DNA from 2 places in the Vibrio ziniensis genome. Region 2 is predicted to be linked to the other one. Evidence: predicted binding sites of a transcription regulator. Region 2 holds the regulator's gene; the other holds the start of a gene.
The links. The regulator MetJ, encoded in region 2, represses methionine synthesis genes. The targets are predictions, from matches to a motif close to TTAGACNTNTANANGTCTAA.
Positions count from the first base shown of each region.

Region 1: a site for MetJ is predicted at 3,444-3,463, ahead of G5S32_RS16080 (MetQ/NlpA family ABC transporter substrate-binding protein). Genes of this name have one in related genera too.

Region 1 is NZ_CP049332.1:222,285-230,696, reverse strand. It holds gene G5S32_RS16100 (LysR family transcriptional regulator) at 1-235, shown strand, start outside; gene G5S32_RS16095 (M14 family metallopeptidase) at 325-1,449, shown strand; gene G5S32_RS16090 (sensor domain-containing diguanylate cyclase) at 1,528-2,451, opposite strand; gene G5S32_RS16085 (glutamine amidotransferase) at 2,553-3,269, opposite strand; gene G5S32_RS16080 (MetQ/NlpA family ABC transporter substrate-binding protein) at 3,485-4,288, shown strand; gene yghU (glutathione-dependent disulfide-bond oxidoreductase) at 4,541-5,401, shown strand; gene G5S32_RS16070 (DNA-3-methyladenine glycosylase I) at 5,493-6,179, opposite strand; gene G5S32_RS16065 (GntR family transcriptional regulator) at 6,377-7,126, shown strand; gene G5S32_RS16060 (UxaA family hydrolase) at 7,238-8,412, opposite strand, start outside.
Region 2 is NZ_CP049331.1:209,357-217,768, forward strand. It holds gene metF (methylenetetrahydrofolate reductase) at 1-87, opposite strand, end outside; gene G5S32_RS00935 (bifunctional aspartate kinase/homoserine dehydrogenase II) at 365-2,776, opposite strand; gene G5S32_RS00940 (O-succinylhomoserine (thiol)-lyase) at 2,776-3,942, opposite strand; gene metJ (met regulon transcriptional regulator MetJ) at 4,158-4,475, shown strand; gene G5S32_RS00950 (malic enzyme-like NAD(P)-binding protein) at 4,610-5,887, opposite strand; gene rpmE (50S ribosomal protein L31) at 6,078-6,296, opposite strand; gene priA (primosomal protein N') at 6,544-8,412, shown strand, end outside.

The DNA.
Region 1 (8,412 bases), on a different replicon from region 2:
GTCTGCCTGTTTGAGTGGGTTGGGTATCATTCAGTTACCTAAGTGGGGTGTTCAAGAACAGATCGCCAAAGGTGAACTGATAGAAGTGCTCAGCGACTATGTTTGTAAACCAATGACGATGTCAGTGCTCTATGAGTCGAGACATCAACAGCCCAGAAGAATACGGGAGTTCATCGATTGGATAAGCAGCCTATTTGAAAGGATGAGCCACAATAAAAAAGAGACAAACTTGTAATCTCTAGAACGTTCTTTTAACCCATGGTTTATATTGATAGATTAGACAAAACACCGAACCACCAAATTATCGAACCACATAGTGACTTTATGAAGATATTTAGTAATTTTGACGCAGGCAATATTGACGTTGTCAGCGCAGAGAATCGTGAAGATATTCAACTTACCATCAGACGTGATAATCAAACTGAAATCGCTCAGTGGTTCTTCTTTCGTGTCGAAAGCGAAGCGAACACTGAACACAAATTCCGCATTGCGAATCTGGCTAAATCGGCGTACCCAGAAGGTTGGAATGGTTACGATGTGGTCGCTTCTTACGATCGAGAAGAGTGGTTCCGCGTACCGGCTACTTTTGATGGCGATAACCTGAATTTTGCAATCTTGCCTGAATACGATTCTATCTATTTCGCCTATTTTGCTCCTTACAGTTACGAGCGCCATTTGGACTTGTTGCATCAGGCTCAAATGCACCCACAAACCAAACTGCAAACGCTAGGGCAAACACTGGATAACCGTGACATCAGCCTGTTAACCATTGGTGAGCCAAGTAACGAGAAGAAAAACATCTGGATCACCGCTCGTCAGCATCCGGGGGAGACTATGGCTGAATGGTTTGTTGAAGGTTTGCTACAACGCTTGTTGGATAACACCGACACGGTTGCTAATGCATTGCTCGACAAAGCTGTGTTCTATATTGTGCCGAATATGAACCCTGATGGCAGCGTCCGTGGTCATTTGAGAACCAATGCGATTGGCATCAACCTCAACCGTGAATGGCAAACGCCTTCGCTAGAGAAAAGCCCTGAAGTGTATTATGTGCGCGAGCGTATGATCGAAACGGGTGTTGATATGTTCCTTGATATTCATGGCGATGAAGCGATTCCATATAACTTTGTGGCTGGTGCTGAGGGTGTTCCAAGTTACAACGAAAAAATGGCGAACTTAGAATCTCTGTTTAAGCAGGCGTTAACCTTTATTACTCCTGAATTTCAGGATGAATTTGGTTACGATAAAGATGAACCGGGTAAAGCGAACTTAACGGTTGGTTCTAATTGGGTTGCAGAACAGTTCAAATGTTTGTCTTATACCCTTGAGATGCCATTTAAAGACCACAATTGTCACCCTGATGAACTATATGGCTGGTCTCCTGAACGTAGTGTGGCGTTTGGTCAGGATGTTCTTGCGGCGATTCCAGCGGTTATCGACCACCTATAACGTAGAAAGGCACTCCAATATCAACGGAGTGCCTTTTTTGTTTAATTGGACTAACTACTGGATTCGTTTTTGGCGCAATTAATTGAGCTTCGCGGAAACTCGATTTTTGCCACGTCGTTTCGCATCATAAAGAGCAAGGTCGGCTCGGTGGTAAATCTCTTCCATACCTTCATCTGACTCTTTGAAATGACTTAATCCGATACTGATGGATACGTGTGTATCTGACAACTCTTTGTGCAGCAATGTACACGAAACCGCTTCTATCAACCTTTCTGCAAAAGCAACAGGAGATATCTCAGCGGTATGTTTAAGAATAATACCGAATTCGTCGCCCCCCAATCTACCTATGACGTCAGTTTTACGTATCTTGAGTTTGCATATTTCTGCGACTTTTCGTATCGCTTCGTCACCTAAGCTGTGCCCATAAGAGTCGTTAATTCGTTTGAAGTTATCGATATCAAGCATAAGGAAGCAGTAGTTCTCATGATATCGCTTGAAAGTATAAAAAGCATCGTAGAGGTGTTCGAAAAACTTTCGTCGATTTAGCGTTTTAGAGAGATCATCCACTTCAGACTGGTAGATAAGCTGCTGCTCAATTTGATGACGGAGGGTAATGTTACGAGCAACCCAGACCACAGCTCGCTCGCCATAACGTAGCGATTTTAAAGGGCTGACTCGCCCCTCAAACCGCAGTTCGCCAGGGGGACCAGATTTTGCTTCTACAGTTTCAACATCATTAGCAGAGAGAGAATACTCAAAAATCTTAATGCAGTTCGCATCAAGCGTCTCCTTGATGCGGTCTTTAAACCAGTTAGCTTTTTCTTCAGGAAGTACGTTAGAAAGGGTTAGCCCTTTAAGTGATGAACCGTCGTGGTAAAGATCAGAGTTTTCGCCACCAAAAATGGCGGCATATCGGCCTGACTCAGTAAGAACGAAAACCATATCCGGTAAAGCCGAAATGACAGCAGCATATTCTTCACACTCATCATACTGTTTATCCATAGGCTCTACCTTTATCTGACTACGATATTCGTTAACACCACGGCTTTTATATGGAACAGCACTAGTTTAACTGTTGCTATTTTAGCTCATATTCTGCCGGCTTAATGGTGATCAATACTTGATTTACACATTTGAGCGAATCGAACCAGAATTTGTTTTGCTTGTTCTGTTTCTGCTATCTGATCAAGTTTGTGTTCATATTGGTCAGCAATGGCTTCTTTCAAACCATTAACGGAATCTCGCATAATGTCGCTGGTGAACTCTGGGTGGAATTGAACACCCCAAGTACAGGTTCCTGCACGGAAGGCATGATGATTATCAAGCTCACTTTTAGCGAGGCAAACAGCGTTCGGTGGAAGCTGTTGTACAGATTGGAAATGGACTGTCTGAGCGGTAAAACTCTCAGGTACTTGTTCAAACAAAGGATCACTGTTTGCGTCAGATAGACGTTCTAGCTCAACGGTTCCAATCTCCAAGCCTTTCGGGTTATAACTCACTATTCCCCCTAGAGCTTGGGCAATCAATTGATGCCCGAAGCAAATACCAAGCAGAGGAATTTTTGTCTCTGTAAGTTCAATGATGTTGTTTGAGAGCCTTAACATCCAGTCAGTTTTCTCTGTTACCATGGACAGTGAACCCATAATGATCACACCCAACAGGGTATCGTAAGCAGGCAGCTCGTTGTTAATTCCGTCTAAAAACGTGACATTTATATCGACTTCACTGATGGCTCTTTGTGCCCAAAATTCAAAATCGCCGTATTTTTCTAGTTGTTGTTCTGGTGCCTGACCAACATTAATGATCAATAACGTTTTCATAAATCCCTTTCCTACCTTCCTGATAATTTGGCTAATTTAGTTAAAAGAAAAAATGAGTTCAATCGCTATTTGAAGTGCTGCTTAAAAGGTTTAGCAAACTAGGGTAGAGGAGAAGTGAATATCTTATAGCAAACTTTTAGTTGCATCTTATCTAACCATCGATAATATAGCTATTTAGACGGCTATACGTCTTTTGTTTAGGTAAGGATAATTTTATGAACGGATATAAAAAACTCACTCAGTTGGGTTTAGTGGCTTCTTTGGTTTTCGGTCTAGCGGCATGCGGCCAGAAAGAGAGTGATGAAATCTCGGTTGGTGCAACTGTAGGTCCACACGCACAGGTTGTTGAAGCAGTAGCGAAAGAAGCAGCCAAGCAAGGTCTTAAAGTGAAAGTTGTTGAGTTTTCGGATTACATTACGCCAAACGCAGCATTGGAAGATGGCAGCATCGATTTGAATAGCTACCAACACCTACCTTTCCTAAACAACTACAACAAGAGTCAAGGTTCTCACCTTGTTTCTATTGGTGAATCTATTCTAATGCGTATGGGTATTTACTCTAATAAATACAAATCATTAGAAGAGTTACCAGAGAACGCTCGTGTTGCAATTCCAAATGACCCAACAAACGGTGGCCGTGGTTTACTACTGTTTGCTGATGCAGGTTTGATCACGCTAAGAGCGGATGTGGGCTTTAAAGCTTCTCTAAATGACATCGTTGAAAACCCGAAAAATTTTGAGTTTCTTGAAGTAGATGCAGCTCAACTGCCGCGTACACTTGACGATGTTGATGCAGCGGCTATTACGATGAACTACGTTATGTCGGCAGGTCTTGATCCAAAGAAACAAGGTATCTACCTAGAATCTAAGCAAGCACCACTTGCAGTTATGGTGATTGCAAGTCGTGAAAAAGACAAGGATAAAGAGGCATACAAGAAGTTCGTGGAGATCTATCAATCACAAGCGATTCGTGACTTCATGCAACAAACTTTTAATGGCACGATCGAGCCTGCATTCTAATACCTAAAATTCCCGCAGTAACCTTTGTTGTTGCGGGAACACTTACCTCTGCTTTGTTCACCCGCGTATATAATTTCTTCTCCCTTTCAATAATTTATTATTATAACTAAAAATTCGTAAAAGACTTTATCTGCAATAATTTGCCCCTATATCTTAGGTAGTCATAAAGTAAGTCGTCTTATTTCCATGACGCAAACTTAGACCGGATACGTGAACCAAAAGCGAATACGTAAATTTAGAGAAGGATAAACCATGGCAAGTGAATATATCCCACCAAGAGTCTGGACAATGGATAGCGAAAACGGTGGTCAATGGGCGAGCATTAACCGACCTGATTCAGGTGCTCGTTTTGAAAGAGAACTTCCAGTGGGCTCTCACCCAATTCAGCTTTACTCAATGGGTACGCCAAATGGGCAGAAAGTAACCATTATGCTTGAAGAGCTGCTTGCTCTTGGGGTAACGGAAGCTGAGTACGATGCGTTCCTGATTCGCATTGGCGACAGCGACCAGTTCAGTTCTGGATTTGTAGCGGTAAACCCAAACTCTAAAATTCCAGCGATGGTTGACCGTTCAGGTGCAGAGCCTGTAAACGTATTTGAGTCAGGCAACATTCTGTTTTATCTTGCTGAGAAGTTTGGTCATCTTCTACCAAAAGAAGGTGCAGCACGTGCTCAAGTGATGAACTGGCTATTCTGGTTACAAGGTTCTGCGCCATATCTAGGCGGTGGCTTTGGTCACTTCTATGCGTACGCGCCAGAGAAATTCGAATATCCGATTAACCGTTTTGCGATGGAAGCAAAACGTCAACTGGATGTACTGGATAAACAGCTAGCAAAAAACACCTTTATTGCTGGTGAAGAATACAGCATTGCGGATATCGCGATTTGGCCTTGGTATGGCAATCTAGCGTTAGGTAAAGCGTACAACGCAGGTGAGTTTCTTGATGTTGAGTCATACACTCACGTTCAACGTTGGGCGAAGATGATGGCAGAGCGCCCAGCGGTGCAACGCGGACGTATTGTAAACCGAACCATGGGTGAAGAGTGGGAGCGTGTCGACGAACGACACAGTGCCGCAGATATTGATGCAGTACTGAGCAAGCAGCCCAAATAGATAAAGCTCGATTGCTTCGGATTATTTAAAAGAGAGGGCTATGCTCTCTCTTTTCGCTTTCATCGTACAGCATTAGAAAGACCAATGATGATTAGATTCTATTTTCTCCGGTACTGAAGGCGATGATCTGGCTGATTTCGCTCATGGTGCGGTTTGACTCTTGCTGCCACTGACTGAACGCTTGATTAGCCGATGTCATTGCTCGTTTGGTTGTCTTGGCGCTATCAATCACGCCAGTATTACGAAGGTAGGCTTCCACATCCGTTGAGAAAATAAACGTATCCGCACCCATTTGACGAAGCGTATATGGCCCCGTATTACCACCTAGACGGTCACCGTGCTTTTTCATGTATTCCCACAGCCCCGTAATGTTCTCCAAAGGCCATTGAGCAACCATCTGGCTAAATGAGCCGTGTTCTGCCCTCGTTTCATAAATCATACGAGCATTACGTGGAATAGACATCACTTTGGCTAAATGACGGATAATGCGTGGGTCCTGCGCTTTCTCCTCCCACATTTCGTCAGACAGCATCAGTAGCGGTTCAACTTTAAAATTAAAGAATAGTTCTTCGAAGTTTGGCCATTTCTTTCTGACCACATCCCAAGATATTCCCGATTGAAACACCTTCATGCTGAATGCAGATAACCAGCGATCTTCAGGAACTGTAGCTAGCTCTGCTTTACTTAATGGTATTTTAAGTAGGTTCTCTAATTGGTCTTCACCACCTTTACGTTCGGCAGCGCGTTGATAAATAGACGCAAATTTTTCGATAGTCATATTCGAAGACTCTTGTTTGGCTTAGAAAACAAAATACTAGCAAAGAGGGTAGAACGAGGCACGTGAAACAGTAATGAGACATAGTACAAGTCATTTTAAAAACTTTGAAATTAGACCAAAGTTTTAGCTATGGATTGGAATGTTATCTATGTTAAGCTGAATGCCAATTGGTATAACAAGTGGTTTAAGAGATTAATATGGAACCGAATATTAAGCTTTATCAGAAAATCGCCAATCACTTCAAAACAGAAATCTTCAATGGCGTTTATAAAGTTGGGGATATGCTTCCCGCAGAGCGAGTGATTGCTGAGCAGATGGAAGTCAGTCGAACAGTGATTCGTGAAGCAATGATAATGCTTGAAGTAGAAGGCTATGTTGAAGTGCGTAAGGGGTCGGGTATCCGAGTCATTAGCACGCAGGTAGACAACGTAGTACCAGATATTGCGCAAGCAACTGGTGACCTTGGTTTCATGCTCACTTGTGGCCCATTTGAGTTATTGCAGGCTCGTCAGCTATTTGAAAGTAATATTGCTGAATTTGCTGCGACTCAAGCGACCAAACAAGACTTGGTCGCTTTGATGAAAATCCAAGAGCAAGCAAAGCAAGACGATTACTCACGTGATTCTTACTGGGACATTGAATTTCACATTCAAATGGCTCGCTGCACACAAAACTCGGTAGTGGTGCATATTGCGGAAATGCTGTCGAAACACCGTGAAAACAACCCGTATTGGAAGAAGCTTCACGAGCATATCGAAGACAACAAGATTCGTAGCTGGTGTAGTGATCACGATGAGATTGTTAAAGCATTAATTAAACGTGACCCAGTGGCTGCGCGTCAAGCAACATGGCAGCATATTGAGAACACCAAAACGATGCTGTTCGATGCTTCTAATGACGATTATGACCGTTTCTTGTTCTCAGAAAGTCCAATCATCACAGCATAAGAAGATGTGGTGACCTGCGGGTCTTTCCCAAGAAAAAACACAAAGAGTTCTAAAACTAAAGGCTACCAGTAGGTAGCCTTTATTGTTTATATCGATTGAACTAACAGCTTATTAAAGCGTTACACCGCTCTTGAATACAGCGATTTCACGGAACTCATTGATTTCGTTGCGTGTTGGCTCGCCATTGACAAAGTCCGCCACCTTATCAACAAACTGCTCAAGTAGTGTATCCATAGGCGTTCCTTCTACCAGAGTGCCAGCGTTAAAGTCGATCCAGTGTGGTTTACGACGGGCCAGGTCACTGTTGGTTGCCAGTTTCAACGTCGGTACAGGGCCACCATAAGGAGTACCGCGACCAGTACTGAACAGCACCATGTGACAGCCAGCCATCGCAAGAGCTGAGGTCGCGATAGCATCGTTACCCGGAGCGCTCAGTAGGTTTAGACCTGGTTTGGTCAAGCGCTCACCGTATTTCAAAACATCCATTACCTGACTTGAGCCAGCCTTTTGCGTACAACCCAAAGATTTCTCTTCCAGTGTCGAAATACCGCCCGCTTTGTTACCTGGCGACGGGTTTTCGTAAATCGGCTGCTTGTGATCAATAAAGTATTGCTTGAAGTTATTGATCATTGATACGGTATTGTCGAACACGCTCTCGTCTGCGCAGCGACTCATCAGAATGTGTTCTGCTCCGAACATCTCAGGCACTTCAGTCAGTACGGTTGTACCGCCATGAGTAACAAGGTAATCAGAGAAGCGACCAAGTAGAGGGTTGGCTGTGATGCCTGAGAAGCCATCAGAGCCGCCACATTCCAAGCCAAATCGAACTTCGTTGAGATGCCCCGCAACACGTTGGTCTTTCGACATTACCTCATACAGCTTTTTCATCATCTCAACACCGTATTCCACTTCATCGTCCTGCTTTTGACAGATCATGAATTGGACACGTTCTTCATCGTATTCGCCTAGTGTGTCTTTAAAAGCATTGACTTGGTTGTTTTCACAACCTAAACCCACGACCAAAACACCGCCAGAGTTCGGATGCTTCACCAAGTTCTGCAGCAGAATTTTAGTGTTGTTGTGGTCATCACCAAGCTGTGAACAGCCGTATTGGTGAGTAAACACTTGCACGCCGTCGATAGCAGACATGTCGACTTCAGACTCAAACTGCTTCTTCATCATGTTAGCCATGGCATTAACACAGCCAACAGTTGGAATGATCCAAAGCTCGTTACGAATACCGACATCACCATTCGCGCGACGGTAGATGTTTACTGGCTTGTTCT
Region 2 (8,412 bases):
AAAAAACTCAAAAGACACATTAATGTTAGAAAGCTCAGAAATATTCTGGTTTAAAGCGTCAATATGACCTGCGTGCGTGTATCCCATCTTCTCTCTCCTTGTAGTTATCACTACAAACGCTGATATTCGTTTAAATTGACGTTTAGACGTCTATATGGCTACAGAATGAATTGAATACGTTTTAATGTCAACCCAACTATTATGAATTTTTCTCATGTTGATGGTGAAATCATTTCAATTCATTTAAATGCTAAATGGTGATTTTTCATACCAAGAAATAATAGTTTCGAGTGTTGTTCTGGATAAATGGAAGTTAATAGCGATAAAACAATAAAACTCGCCAGTTACGGCGAGTTTTATAAGGCTATAGGAAGCTTGAAAGTAGGTTGAGGTCAGACTGAATCGCTCCAGCGGTCACTTCTCGACCTGCCCCCGGCCCACGAATGACCAGTGGGTTGTCTTTGTACCAACGACTCTCGATGGCAAAGATGTTGTCACATGGCAATAGGTTTGCCAGTGGATGATCTTTCTCCAAAGCTTCAACACCTACACTTGCTTTGCCGTTTTTCTCTAGACGAGCCACATAGCGAAGCACTTTATCTTGCTTCTGAGCTTTCGCTAAACGCTCAGCTAGTCGCTCATTAAGTAATTGGCTGTTGTCGAGGAAGTCATCCAGCGAAATATCACGCAATTCTTTAGGAACCAGAGATTCTACTCGAATGTTTTGAGGTTCAACCTCCAAGCCTGATTCACGGGCGAGGATCACCAGCTTGCGCATAACGTCAGAACCGTCTAAATCGTTACGAGGGTCAGGTTCGGTCAACCCTTGTTGCCAAGCTAAATCCACCAGTTCGCTAAACGGGATTGAGCCATCATACTGTTGGAATAACCAAGAGAGAGTGCCTGAGAAAATACCAGACAGTGCAGTGATTTCATCACCACTTTCACGCAAATCTCGAACAGTGTGGTTGATAGGCAAACCAGCACCAACTGTCGCGTTATACAGCCAGTGGCGGCTGATCTTCGCAAACGCATCTTTGACTTGGTTGTAGTATTCGCTCGATGCGGAACCAGCAACTTTATTGGCAGAGATAAGGTGCATACCTTGTTCTGCAATATCCAGATATTGGTTAGCTAGGATTTTACTTGCTGTCACATCTAACACGATGGCATCGTCATAGCCTTGTAATTTGCCTAGCTTGTAGAGCCAGCTATTACTTTCATTTGGAATCGCTTCATCGCGATAACGGCTCAGAACTGTTTCTGGGTCGATACCTTGTGGGTCAAACCAGTATGTCTGGCTGTCTACCACAGCAACCAACTCAAAGTTCATACCTCTGCGTTTTTCCAACTCTTCTTTTTGTTCAGCAAACAGTTTTAGCCAGCTAGAGCCGATGTTACCTTTGCCGCATAACGCAAGAGCAACACGTTTCTGCGCTTGGAAAATTTGGTTGTGAACACCTACCACGAGCTTCTCGACGGGTGTTTGGCGTAGTACTGCCACTAAGCTAAGTTCTGATTCCGCTTCACAAACAAACTCTACCGGTGCATTTTTTAGTTGTTGGTAGAAACCGTAGCTATGGTTGGCGTTCTTGGTAACACCAGCACCGACGGCACCCACTAGGGAATAACCTTCTTTCAATTTGATGTCGGCTGCGGTTGCGATGTCTTGTAGGTATGCAAGAGCCCCCGACGCGATTTCAGCTGTGTATGCCAAGCGTAATTTATGTTGGTCTGCTTGCGCTTCAAAAGCGAGAGGTTCAAGTTGCTCGCGTTTGAGCTTCTCAAGAGTCTCACTGTAAACTCGTTCGAAATCATGGCCGTGACCAAACTCAAGTTCAATCAGTAGCACTTCATCTAATGAAGTAATGATTTTTGCTCCGCGACCTGACGCCAATACACGTTCAATTTTGGTTGAGCCTGATTCTGGCTTGTGACTGCAGCGCAGTTGAAGTTCCATTGCGCTTTGAGCAACTGGCTGTAACGTGCGGCTATGCAAAACTGGAGCGGCAAGACGAGCCAGTTCGTTGGCTTCATCTAAACGCAATAGTGGTAGTAGACACGCATTCGTTACGATACGTGGGTCAGCACTATAGACGCCAGCCACGTCACTCCAAATTGTTACGCGAGAAACATCGGCTAGAGCACCAATGACAGTCGCTGAGTAGTCAGAGCCATTACGACCAAGCAGCACGGTATCCCCTTGGTCATTTTGCGCCATAAAGCCAGTAATCACGATACGGTGATGTGCATGTTGCGCCAATACTTTCTTCAATAGTGGGTAAGAGCGCGAGCGGTCAACCTCCGGCTGAGTCCCTGCTTCAGCGCGCAGAAACTCACGTGCGTCTTGTGACAAGGCTGGTAAGTTGCTTTGGTTAAGCAGTGTTGCCAACAATCTTGCTGACCACATTTCACCGTGGCCAAGCACCGCAGCCTGCTGCGCTTTTGTTAGTGGTGCTGTTAGTTCGCCTAAGCGGATGAATTCGCCATTGACTTGTGTTAGCAAGCTATCTGCCACTTCACCTTCAAGAAGTTCTTCGACCAACTTGCATTGGAATTGACGTAATGATTGCAGAGTTTCGTGAGCAACCCGTCCGTCTTTGTTCAATGCTTCTAAAAATGCGATCAAGCGGTTGGTTGTTTTGCCTGCCGCTGAAACAACCACTAAATCTTCAGGTTGTGAGTACTCTTTAAGAATGTTTGCTACGCGCAAATAACATTCAGGATCTGCTAAGCTACTGCCGCCAAATTTATGTAGCTGGCGTGAAACCGTCATTAAAACTTCTCCTTAGCTTTGGTAAAGGCTTGGTCCAAATCAGCGATAAGATCTGATGCATCTTCTAAGCCAACCGATAAACGCAGCAATAGCTGAGAAATACCGGCTTCAGCAAGCGCTTCTTCGCCCATTGCACGGTGAGTCATACTTGCCGGGTGGCAGATTAAACTTTCCACCCCCCCCAGAGATTCTGCGAGTGAGAAAAGCTCTAGCTCGCCGACAAAATATTTTAGCTGTTCGTAGCTGCCTGCAAATTCAAAGCTCAACATGGAACCAAAGCCGAGTTGCTGTTTCTTCGCAATATCATGTCCCGGGTGCTCAGGTAGGCTAGGGTGATAAATCGCTTTTATCAGTGACTGTGTTTTCAAATAATCCAAAATTTGCAGCGAGCTTTCTTCATGCACACGCATACGGGCGCCCAAGGTACGGATACCACGCAATGTCATATAGCTGTCAAATGGTGTGCCTGTTGCACCAATACAGTTCCCCCACCAAGCCAGTTCTTCAGCATGAGCTTTGGTTTTACTGATCACCACACCGCCAATGACATCTGAGTGACCATTGATGAATTTCGTTGTTGAGTGGATGACAAAGTCTGCACCCAGCGTTAGGGGCTTTTGGTAAACGGGAGTTAAGAACGTGTTATCTACCGCGACTAGTGCGCCTACAGCTTTTGCTTGTTGACAGATTTTTTCAATATCAACTACACGCACCAAAGGGTTAGAAGGCGTTTCTAACAGCACCAGTTTTGGCTTCTTCGTCAACGCTGCCGTAAGTGCTTGTTCATCAGATTGATCAACAAAAAGAACCTTGAAATCGCCTTTCTTTGAGCGAGTATTGAATAAGCGGTAAGTACCGCCATAGCAATCGTGTGGCGCGACGATGAAGTCGTTAGGACCAAGTAGCGTTGAAGCAAGCAGGTTTAACGCTGAAGTGCCGCAGTTAGTCACAACCGCGCCTTCACCGCTTTCTAATTCGTAGAGTGCCTTTTCCAACAAACCTCTGTTTGGATTCCCTGAACGAGTGTAGTCGTACTGAGGCACTTCACCAAACGCAGGAAAGCCGTAGTTAGTCGATAAATAAATTGGCGGAACGACAGCGTGATATTGAGTATCTGATTCGATTCCGGTACGAACTGCAATTGTAGCTGGCTTGCGTTTGGTCATGAGTATTTCCTTTCCTGAGACTCTTAAATAGACTTCCAATTTCACAGTAAGAATACATGTGTTCGTCTATATTGGGGAATGACATCATACTTTACTTATCAATTTTAAAGACGTCAACACTTCTAGACGTCTATATGTCTTTGCTTATGGCGGTAAATCCCGCTAAAATCTAGCCTTTGGAATTATTACTCGAATTCAAACAATGAAGGTGCGCAATGGCAGACTGGAACGGTGAATATATAAGCCCCTATGCAGAGCATGGAAAAAAAAGTGAGCAGGTGAAAAAAATCACCGTATCAATTCCACTTAAGGTATTGAAAATACTCACAGATGAACGTACTCGCCGCCAGATCAATAACCTGCGACATGCGACCAATAGTGAGCTTTTATGTGAAGCTTTCCTGCATGCTTATACTGGTCAGCCGTTACCAACGGATGAAGATTTACGTAAAGATCGTCCGGATGACATTCCAGCAGAAGTAAAAGCATTAATGACAGAAATGGGCATTGAGTTCGAGGCTTACGACGACTAATTGTTGTCGATAATCTGTTTATTCGCCCAATTGTGTAGATAGTTATAAAAAAGCCCTGATATAAAACAGGGCTTTTTTGGCTTTGAGTATTTTTAAAACGAGTCATTAAATTGAACTCGTTTATGGGGGCAATATTAGTTTGCCATGTAGTTTTCAGGCATTCCGATATGCGCAACTCCAGAATCAATAGCTGCCTGAGCTACCGCTTTTGCTACGCGAGGCAATAAGCGAGGATCCATCGGTTTCGGGATAATGTATTCTTTGCCGAAAGTTAGAGAATCTACTCCCGCAGCTTTCAATACTTCTGCTGGTACGGGCTCTTTCGCTAATTCACGAATTGCAGCTACTGCTGCTAGTTTCATCTGATCGTTAATCACTTTCGCACGCACATCTAATGCACCACGGAAAATGAACGGGAAGCAAAGCACGTTGTTCACTTGGTTTGGATAATCGCTACGACCTGTACCCATGATTAAATCATCGCGCACAGCATGTGCCAGTGCAGGCTTGATTTCAGGATCTGGGTTGGAACATGCAAACACAACGGGTTTATCCGCCATCAGTTTAAGTTCGTCGGCTGTTAGCAGGTTAGGTCCTGAAACGCCTAAGAACAAGTCGGCACCTTTAATCACATCTTCTAGGGTGCGTTTGTCGGTATTGTTAGCAAATAACTGTTTGTATTCATTGATGTCATCACGACGAGTATGAATCACACCTTTACGGTCAAGCATGTAGATTTTTTCGCGCATAGCACCGCATTTAATCAGCAGTTCCATACACGCTACGGCTGCAGCGCCAGCACCTAAACAAACGATAGTACATTCATTGAGTTTTTTGCCTTGCAGCTCGATAGCGTTAAGCATACCTGCAGCGGTAACAATTGCAGTACCGTGTTGATCATCATGGAATACTGGAACATCACAACGTTCAATCAGGCGGCGTTCAATTTCAAAACAGTCTGGGGCTTTGATGTCTTCGAGGTTGATACCGCCAAAGGTGTCTGCGATGTTCGCTACCGTATCAACAAACTCATCGATAGTGCGGTGCTTAACTTGAATGTCGATGGAGTCTAGGTTTGCAAAGCGTTTGAATAATAGCGCTTTACCTTCCATAACCGGTTTAGAAGCCATAGGGCCAAGGTTACCTAAACCTAAAATTGCTGTGCCGTTAGAGATAACCGCAACGGTATTGCCTTTAGCTGTGTATTTATAAACGTTATCAACGTTTTGTGCGATTTCTCGAACGGGTTCTGCAACACCAGGACTGTATGCGAGAGCTAAATCTTTTGCTGAATCTGCGGATTTGGTGAGAGCGACTGCTATTTTTCCAGGAGTTGGCAGAGCGTGGTAGTCGAGGGCTTGCTGGCGAAAAGCTTCTTCCTCGGTAAGTTCATGGCGATCATTATTGGACATTAGGTAGAGCCTTATGGTTTTCGTTAAGGCCACTCATTCTAGAGTATGTCAATGGATCTTCATAGTTTTGATAAGTGAGAAATATAGCTCCTAAGACCAGATTATGTGGTTAGAGATATGACGGTAGCAAATGCCAAAAACTAAAAAGGACGCCGTAGCGTCCTTTTTTGAATCTTCGCGTAAAGTAAAATTACTTCTTGCTAGATAGCGCGCCGAAACGCTTGTTGAAGCGATCAACACGACCACCAGTATCAACGATACGTTGCTTACCAGAGTAGAATGGGTGGCACTTGTCACATACGTCTAGGTGCATTGTGTCTTTACCTAGAGTAGAGTTGAAAACGAAAGAGTTGCCACAAGAGCAAGTCGCGTTTACTGCTTTGTATTCTGGGTGGATACCAGTTTTCATGGGATAACCTCAAATTAGGCCGTGTCGCCATCCGAATCTATGCCGGACACCACACGTAAATTAATAAATAATTAGTGACACTTGAAGAGCGTTCTTACAAGCGTCTCATCAAGGCGCGATATAGTAATGAATCCTGAGTCACTGATCAACCGCTTTCGCTGTTATTTTCGCCACTTTAGTTGCTCGAATTTCATGGCATCATCCAGTAGACTGTATTTTCTTTGATTTTTGCTCTCTCAAAACCATTATGCGCCCAACAATAGCTCGTGTTGCACTACCTGTACCACTAGACAAACAGTTTGATTACCTCATTCCTAGCCATCTTTTTCCAATTATTGGCGGAAGGGTATCAGTGCCATTTGGCCGTCAAACGCTGGTGGGGATTGTGACTGAGTTTGCGCAAGAGTCCGAATTTTCTATAGAGCAGTTAAAATCAGTCAAAGAAGTCTTAGATTCTCAACCTGTTTGGCCGGATAAACTGTACTCGCTGCTGAAATGGTGCAGTCAGTTTTATCAATTTCCTCTTGGCGATACTCTCGCCAACGCTATGCCGAGTGCGCTACGTAAAGGTAAACCTGCAGACTTTGCCAGTTGCAAAGAGTGGCAAATGACACCCAGTGGTAGTAACCAAATGATGCAAGGTTTCGGACGCGCCTTTAAGCAGGCTCAGGTTATGAACCTTCTTACTTCTGGCGCCGTTTCTCATTCTTCCTTGTTGGAAGAAGACGTCAGCATAGCGACTCTCAAAAGCTTGCAAGAAAAGGGATGGATTGAAGTTAGTGAGCAGAAGCCGCAGTTCAAAGCCTGGCCGAAGCAGATTGAAGCGGATGTTGAAAAGCCAAAATTAAACCAAGAACAAGCCATCGCGATTGCTTCTGTAAACAGCAGTAAAGGCTTCGGTTGCTATTTATTGGAAGGGGTAACAGGCTCAGGTAAAACAGAAGTTTATCTCAACCTAATTAAGCCGGTATTAGAGCAAGGGAAACAAGCATTAGTGCTGGTGCCTGAAATTGGTTTAACGCCTCAAACCATCAACCGTTTTAAAAAGCGCTTTAATGTGCCTGTAGAAGTGATTCACTCTGGGCTCAATGATACCGAACGGCTAAACGCGTGGTTGTCGGCGCGAGATAAAGTGGCAGGCATTGTCATTGGTACTCGCTCGGCATTGTTAACGCCGTTTGCGGATCTCGGTATTATTATTGTTGATGAAGAGCATGACAGCTCTTACAAGCAGCAGGATAGTCTGCGTTATCATGCCCGTGATGTGGCGGTGATGAGAGCTAATCAAGAGCAAATACCTATTGTGCTGGGTTCAGCGACACCAGCGTTAGAGACGTTACATAATGCGTTAACGGGCAAATATCATCATCTACATCTGACAGAACGTGCCGGTGTTGCTGTACCTACTCGCAACCGCGTTTTGGATGTGAAAGGTTTGTATCTCGAAAGTGGATTGTCCGCGCCTTTAATTGCTGACATGCGGCGTCATCTGACTGAAGGCAACCAAGTGTTACTGTTTCTCAATCGTCGTGGCTTTTCACCTGCATTAATGTGCCATGAGTGTGGATGGATCGCCGATTGCCAACGCTGTGATGCCTATTACACCTTCCATCAATACAGCAATGAAATTCGCTGCCACCATTGTGGTTCTCAGCGTCCTGTTATTCATCAGTGTCAGAGTTGCGGTTCTACACAATTGGTGACAGTAGGGGTAGGGACAGAACAGCTTGAAAAACAATTAGCAGAGCTATTCCCTGAATATAAAACCATACGTATCGATCGAGACAGCACTCGCAGAAAGGGCAGCTTAGAGTCGGCATTAACGTCGATTCGTAGAGGTGAGTATCAGATCCTGATCGGTACCCAAATGTTGGCTAAAGGTCATCACTTCCCAGACGTTACTTTGGTCGCTCTGTTGGATGTGGATGGCTCACTCTACAGTAGTGATTTTAGAGCGTCCGAACGTTTAGCGCAGCTCTTCATTCAGGTAGCAGGAAGAGCTGGACGTGCAAGTAAGCCTGGTGAAGTGATATTGCAGACTCACCACCCAGAGCACAGCTTGCTACAAGATCTTCTTCAGCGAGATTATCACCATTTTGCCTTGACTGCTTTGGCG